2 regions of the Nocardioides sp. GCM10023255 genome follow, and region 1 is predicted to be linked to the other one. Evidence: predicted binding sites of a transcription regulator. Region 1 holds the regulator's gene; the other holds the start of a gene.
What was found. Region 1 encodes HrcA, which represses chaperone genes, less so after heat shock. Its sites were predicted from a motif close to TTGGCACTCGNNNNNNNCGAGTGCCAA; they were not measured.
Positions count from the first base shown of each region.

Region 2: groES (co-chaperone GroES) is a predicted target of HrcA. The motif match lies at 1,790-1,816, and genes of this name have one in related genera.

Region 1 covers NZ_JBHSHU010000003.1:71,372-74,778, forward strand. The annotation lists gene ACFO9I_RS04095 (16S rRNA (uracil(1498)-N(3))-methyltransferase) at 1-18, opposite strand, end outside; gene dnaJ (molecular chaperone DnaJ) at 18-1,187, opposite strand; gene hrcA (heat-inducible transcriptional repressor HrcA) at 1,233-2,246, opposite strand; gene ACFO9I_RS04110 (MBL fold metallo-hydrolase) at 2,320-3,189, shown strand; gene ACFO9I_RS04115 (hypothetical protein) at 3,224-3,407, shown strand, end outside.
Region 2 covers NZ_JBHSHU010000013.1:8,072-11,478, forward strand. The annotation lists gene groL (chaperonin GroEL) at 1-1,255, opposite strand, end outside; gene groES (co-chaperone GroES) at 1,333-1,626, opposite strand; gene ACFO9I_RS20910 (hypothetical protein) at 1,837-2,868, opposite strand; gene ACFO9I_RS20915 (THUMP-like domain-containing protein) at 2,927-3,407, shown strand, end outside.

The DNA of each region.
Region 1 (3,407 bases):
GTGCACCGGCAGCGACATCAGTGGGGGTTGAACGCGTCGCGGATGCGGCCGAAGACCGACTTCGAGCCCGGGCGCACCTGGCCGGTCGGCTGCTCCTCGCCGCGGATCGCGGCGAGCTCGCGCAGCAGCTCTTCCTGGCGCGGGTCGAGACGGGTCGGCGTGTCGACCACCACGGTGACGACCAGGTCGCCGCGTCCCCCGCGCAGCCCGGGCACCCCGCGGCCCCGCAGGACCTGCTCGGTGCCGGACTGGGTGCCGGGCTTGATCTCGAGGTCGAACGTCGTCTCCACGCCGGAGTCCGCACCCTGCTCCACGTCGGCCTCGAGGGTCGGCAGGGTGAGCGTGGTGCCGAGCGCGGCCGCGGTCATCGGCACCGTGACCGTGCAGTGCAGGTCGTTGCCGTGCCGGGTGAAGGTCTCGTGCCGCGCGATCTGGATCTCGACGTACAGGTCGCCGGGCGAGCCGCCACCGGGGCCGACCTCGCCCTGCTCGGTGAGCTGCACGCGGGTGCCGTTGTCGACGCCCGCGGGGATCTTCACGGTGATGGTGCGGCGCGACCGGACGCGCCCGTCGCCGGAGCACTCGCGGCAGGGCTCCGGGATGATCGAGCCGAAGCCGCGGCAGGCGGCGCAGGGCCGCAGCGTGCGGATCTCGCCGAGGAACGAGCGCTGCACGTGGGCGACCTCGCCGGCGCCGTGGCAGGTCTCGCAGGGCACCGGGTGGGTGCCGGGCGCGGTGCCCTCGCCCTGGCAGGTACCGCACAGCACCGCGGTGTCGACGGTCAGCTCTCGGGTGACGCCGAACGCCGCCTCGGCCAGCTCGACGTCGAGCCGGATCAGGGCGTCCTGGCCGCGGCGGGTGCGCGGCCGCGGGCCACGGCCGGCCGCCGCCCCGCCCGCGCCCCCGAAGAACGCGTCCATGATGTCGGTGAACGAGAACCCGGCGCCCTGGCCGAACCCTGCCGCGCCGCCGCCGAACGGGTCGCCGCCGCGGTCGTACGCCGCCCGCTTCTGCGGGTCGGAGAGGACCTCGTAGGCGCGGGAGACCTCCTTGAAGCGCTCCTGCGTCTCGGGGTCGGGGTTGACGTCGGGGTGCAGCTGCCGGGCCAGACGCCGGTAGGCCTTCTTGATGGTGTCGGCGTCCGCGTCGCGGGCGACACCGAGGAGGTCGTACAGGTCCTGACTCAAGTCGGTTCCTTCGGGATCGGGGGTGGATCTGACGTGCGGGAGGGGCTAGCCCTCGTCGAGGAAGCGGGAGACGTAGCGGGCGACGGCGCGCACGGCCGCCATCGTGCCCGGGTAGTCCATGCGGGTGGGCCCGACGATGCCGAGCGTGGCCAGCGCCTCGTCGCGCGGGCCGTAGCCGGTCGCGACCACGCTCGTGGAGGACAGCTCCTGGTAGGGGCCCTCGTGACCGATGCGCACCGTGACCGTGCCACCGGTGCTCGCCTCGCCGAGCAGCTTGAGGAGGACGACGTGCTCCTCCAGCGCCTCCAGCAGCGGGCGGACCGCCGAGTCGAAGCTGTCGCCGTACCTCGCGAGGTTGGCCGCGCCCCCGACCGCGACCCGCTCGTCGGAGCGGTGGTCGGACATCGCCTCGACCAGGGTCTCGACGACGGCCGCGGTGGCGGCACCGTCGACGGGCGGCACGGCCTTGCGCAGCGCCGCCACCGCGTCGGCGATGACCTCGCCGGTGGCCGCCCGGTTGACCAGCTGCCGGAGGTCGGCGAGCTCGTCGTCGGCCAGGGCCGCGGGCAGCTCGACCACGCGCTGCTCGACGCGGCCGGTGCTCAGGATCAGGACGACCAGGATGCGGGTCGGCGTGAGCGCGACCAGCTCGACGTGGCGGACGGTCGAGCGGGAGAGCGTGGGGTACTGCACCACCGCGACCTGGCGCGTCAGCTGCGAGAGCAGCCGCACCGAGCGGCCGACCACGTCGTCGAGGTCGACGGCGCCGTCGAGGAAGGTCGCGATCGCCCGCCGCTCCGCGGTGCTCATCGGCTTGACGGTGGTGAGCCGGTCCACGAACAGGCGGTAGCCCTTGTCGGTCGGCACCCGCCCGGCACTGGTGTGGGGCTGGGTGATGAACCCCTCCTCCTCCAGCGCCGCCATGTCGTTGCGGACCGTGGCCGGCGAGACGCCCAGGCCGTGGCGCTCGACGAGCGCCTTGGAGCCGACCGGCTCCTCGGTGGACACGTAGTCCTCCACGATCGCGCGGAGCACGGCGAGCCTGCGCTCCTCCTGCATCCCGCCTCCTCTCGACTCACGCCCGTCTTGGCACTCAGGACTTCCGAGTGCCAAGACTACTAGTCTTCCGGGCATGACGGGATTCACGGGAGCCGGGTTCAGGGAGGTCGCCGACCGGGTCTGGGTCGCGCGCTACGCGTGGTTCGACGTGAACGTCACCCTCGTGGGCGGCGAGCGCGGGCTCCTCGTGGTCGACACGCACGGCTCGGCGGCCGCGGCCACCGAGGTCGTCGACGACGTACGACGCCTCGGCGCCGGCGAGGTCACCGGCATCGTCAACACCCACTGGCACTTCGACCACTCGTTCGGCAACGCGACCTTCCGCACGGCGTACGGGCCGGTGCCGGTGCACGCGCACGAGAACGCCCGCGACGAGCTGGAGAAGTGGGGTCCCGAGCTGAAGCAGCGGGTGGCGGGCTCCCCCGACGACGACCCCCACCGCGAGGACGTGGTGGGCACCGAGATCGTGCTTCCCGACCAGACCTTCTCCAGCGCGAAGGTGATCGATCTGGGCGACCGCGCGGTCGAGCTCGTCCACCCGGGTCGTGGGCACACCAGCGGCGACCTGGTGCTGCGGGTGCCCGACGCAGACGTCGTGCTCGCCGGCGACCTCGTCGAGGAGTCCGCCCATCCCTCGATCAACGCCGACGCCTGGCCGATGCACTGGCCGCTCACCCTCGACATCGTCCTCGGCCTGCTCACCCCCCGCTCCGTCGTCGTCCCCGGCCACGGCGCTCCGGTGGACCGCTCCTTCGTCGAGGACCAGCGCAACGAGCTCGGCGTGATCGCCGAGACGATCCGCGACCTGGCCGGCCGCGGCGTTCCCGTCGACCAGGCGCTCGAGGCCGGCGAGTGGCCGTGGCCCCGGGAGCTCCTCGCCGAGGCCGTGCGACGCGGCTACGAGCACCTCCCCCGCAGCCAGAAGCGGCTCCCGCTGATCTGAGCGTGACGCCGGTTCCGGTGGGTACGGTGCCCGCATGACCAACAGCAGCGACGAGACCTCCACGCAGGGCACCGGCGACATGGGCATCGGCGACGACGACCTGCCCGAGGACCTGCAGCCGACCGAGGACAACCCGCTCGCCCAGCCCCTGGACGACGAGGTCGACCCCGGCGACCTCGACATGGAGGGCGGCAAGGGCGCCGAGGAGTGGGACGACG
Region 2 (3,407 bases), on a different contig from region 1:
GGATGAGCGCGGAGCCACCGCCGGGGACGATGCCCTCCTCGATCGCGGCGCGCGTCGCGGAGACGGCGTCCTCGATACGGTGCTTCTTCTCCTTCAGCTCCACCTCGGTGGCGGCGCCGACCTTGATCACGCACACGCCGCCGGCCAGCTTCGCGAGGCGCTCCTGGAGCTTCTCGCGGTCCCAGTCGGAGTCGGTGGACTCGATCTCGGCCTTGATCTGGTTGACGCGCCCCTCGACCTCGGCGGCGTCACCGGCGCCGTCGACGATCGTGGTGTTGTCCTTGGTGATGACGACGCGGCGCGCCTGGCCGAGGACCTCGAGGCCGACCTGGTCGAGCTTGAGCCCGACCTCGGGCGCCACGACCTGACCGCCGGTCAGGGTCGCGATGTCCTGCATCATCGCCTTGCGACGGTCACCGAACGCCGGGCTCTTCACCGCGACCGCGTTGAAGGTGCCGCGGATCTTGTTCACGACCAGGGTGGAGAGGGCCTCGCCCTCGACGTCCTCGGCCAGGATGAACAGCGGCTTGCCGGCCTGGATGACCTTCTCCAGCAGGGGCAGCAGGTCGGCGATCGCCGAGATCTTGCCCTGGTGCAGGAGGATGTAGGGGTCGTCGAGGACGGCCTCCATGCGCTCCGGGTCGCTGACGAAGTACGCCGAGATGTAGCCCTTGTCGAACTGCATGCCCTCGGTGAACTCCAGCTCGGTGCCCATGGTGTTGGACTCCTCGACGGTGATCACGCCGTCCTTGCCGACCTTGTCGAAGGCCTCGGCGAGCAGCTCGCCGATGTGGGAGTCGCGGCTGGAGATCGTGGCGACCGAGGCCATGTCCTCCTTGGACTCCACCTCGCGAGCAGCCTCGCGCAGCGCGTCGCCGACGGCCTCGGCCGCGGCGTCCATGCCCCGCTTGAGACCCATCGGGTTGGCACCGGCGGCCACCGCACGCAGGCCCTCGTGGACCATCGCCTGGGCGAGCACGGTCGCGGTGGTCGTGCCGTCACCGGCGACGTCGTTGGTCTTGGTGGCAACTTCCTTGGTCAGCTGCGCACCGAGGTTCTCGAACGGGTCGTCCAGCTCGATCTCACGCGCGACGGTCACGCCGTCGTTGGTGATGGTCGGCGCGCCCCACTTCTTGTCGAGGACGACGTAGCGGCCCTTGGGGCCCAGCGTCACCTTGACGGCGTTGGCGAGCGCGTCGACGCCCCGCTCGAGCGCGCGGCGGGCGCCCTCGTCGAACTCAAGAATCTTCGGCATTGCTCTCCTCAAAGAGATCGGGTCGTGTGCCTGAGAGCGCGCCAGGGCGCGTCGTCAGGCACACGACCCAGGGAAAATCAGGAAACGACAGCCAGCACGTCGCGGGCGGAGAGGATGAGGAACTCCGAACCGCCGTACTTGACCTCGGTGCCGCCGTACTTGCTGTAGATGACCTTGTCGCCGACGGCCACGTCCAGCGGGACGCGGTTGCCGTTGTCGTCGATACGACCCGGACCGGTCGCCACGACCTCGCCCTCCTGGGGCTTCTCCTTGGCGGTGTCGGGGATGACCAGGCCGGACGCCGTGGTCTGCTCGGCCTCGAGCGGCTTGACGACGATGCGGTCCTCGAGGGGCTTGATGTTGACCGACACGATGTCGACCTCCACTTTCTCCACTTGTCTGACGTAGGGCTGGAGCACTCCGGGTGACGGGAGTCCTCCGGACGTTGGGGCTTGCTGGGAGGTACGCCGTCGCGGGGGTCGCACTTCGCTCGCAAGCGCTGGCACCCTCATGGTGAGAGTGCCAGTCCAGACGTTAGCACTCGCCTCGAATGAGTGCCAGCAGCTGGGTCGACCGACTCCTCAGACCTTCCCTGCGTACACGCGCCTGACCACCGTCGGGGCGCCGACGGACCGGGCCTCGTCGGGGTCCTCGGCCCGGGCCCGGACCACGCGCCTGAAGGACAGCGACGCGCGGGACGAGGTGTCCGCGACCTCGAAGACCGCCCGCGCCGACCACGACCCGTCCGACTGGAGGCCGACCTCCTCGCCCTCCTCGAGCGGGAACAGTCGGGGCCCGGTGCCGCCCTCGAGCGACAGCCGCACCGGCGCCGGCTCGACCACGTAGTCGACGACACCGGCGGTGCCGTCGTACCCCACCAGCACGGGTCGGGCCGAGAAGTCGACCACGACCCAGGCCCGTCCGGGTGACGCCCACCCGACCTCGCCGGCGTAGGGCAGGGCGTTGCTCACGCGCACCGCGCAGTCTGCGCCGAAGGCGTACAGCGACCGACGCTCGGGCCACAGCCGTGAGGAGGGACAGTGGCCCCACTCGAAGCGGGGCACGTCGTGGTACAGGGACCCGGGCCCGTCGCCGCGCGCGAGCACCGGGTCGTAGGCGTCGTCGACGGTCTGGACCAGGCCGTCGTACTCCACCCGGTAGCCGATGTCCTCCGCATCCGCGGGTACGGCGACGTGCACGGCGTGGACGCCCTCCTCGTCGAGCGGACCCACCGGCAGGTCGGCACCGTCCGCCACCACCGTCAGCAGAGGGTGCGCGTCCTGCGGCGGGTCCATCACGAAGACGTCGCCCGGCTGGGCCTCGAGGTCCCACGCCAGGCTCACGAAGCGGATGTCGTCGCCACCCTCGGCACTCACCTCCGCGTCGTCGGCGCTGACCTGGTCGATGCGCTCGCGGGGGGTGCTGACGGTGAAGTCGTAGCGACGTCCGGGCACGACCAGGACGGAGTGACGGCCCTCGACCTGGCCGCTGAGCTGCGCCGTCACCACCTGGCCCACGGCCGCGCGTGGCTGGTCCGGTCCGGACGCGTCCGACATGACGGAGCAACCCGTCGTGGCGACTGCCACCGCCAGAAGGACTCCCCCGTTCCTCATGTCGGCATGCTGCCCTCCCCCGCACCGGCCAAACCGCACAGCCTGCGAGGATCGACGGATGGAGCTCGACGACTTCCGCTGGCTGCTGACCGACGAGGGCCAGCGGCTGCTGGCCGCGGCCGACGAGGTGGTCGACGAGGACCCGCTGCGGGCCCAGACCACGCTGCGGCGCACGGCGGAGCCCGCGCACGTCGCCGCCGCGCTCACGCAGGCGACCCTGCGCCGCCGGGCGGTCGCGAAGTTCGGCGACCTCGCGGCGCGGATGTACTTCACCCCCGACGGCCTCGAGCAGGCCACCCGCCTGTCCGTCGCCCGGCACCGCGCCGCGCGGGTGGAGGCGTCCTCGGCCGGGACCGTCGTCGACCTCGGCTGCGGGATCGGTGGGGACCTCGTCGCGTTCGCCTCCCGGGGCCTGGTCTGCGCCGGGGTGGACCTCGACCCGGTCCGGGTGGCCGTGGCCGCCGCCAACCTCGCCGCCCTCGGTCTCGACGGCGCCGTCCAGGTCGCCGACGCGACGCAGGTCGACTCCACGCCCTTCG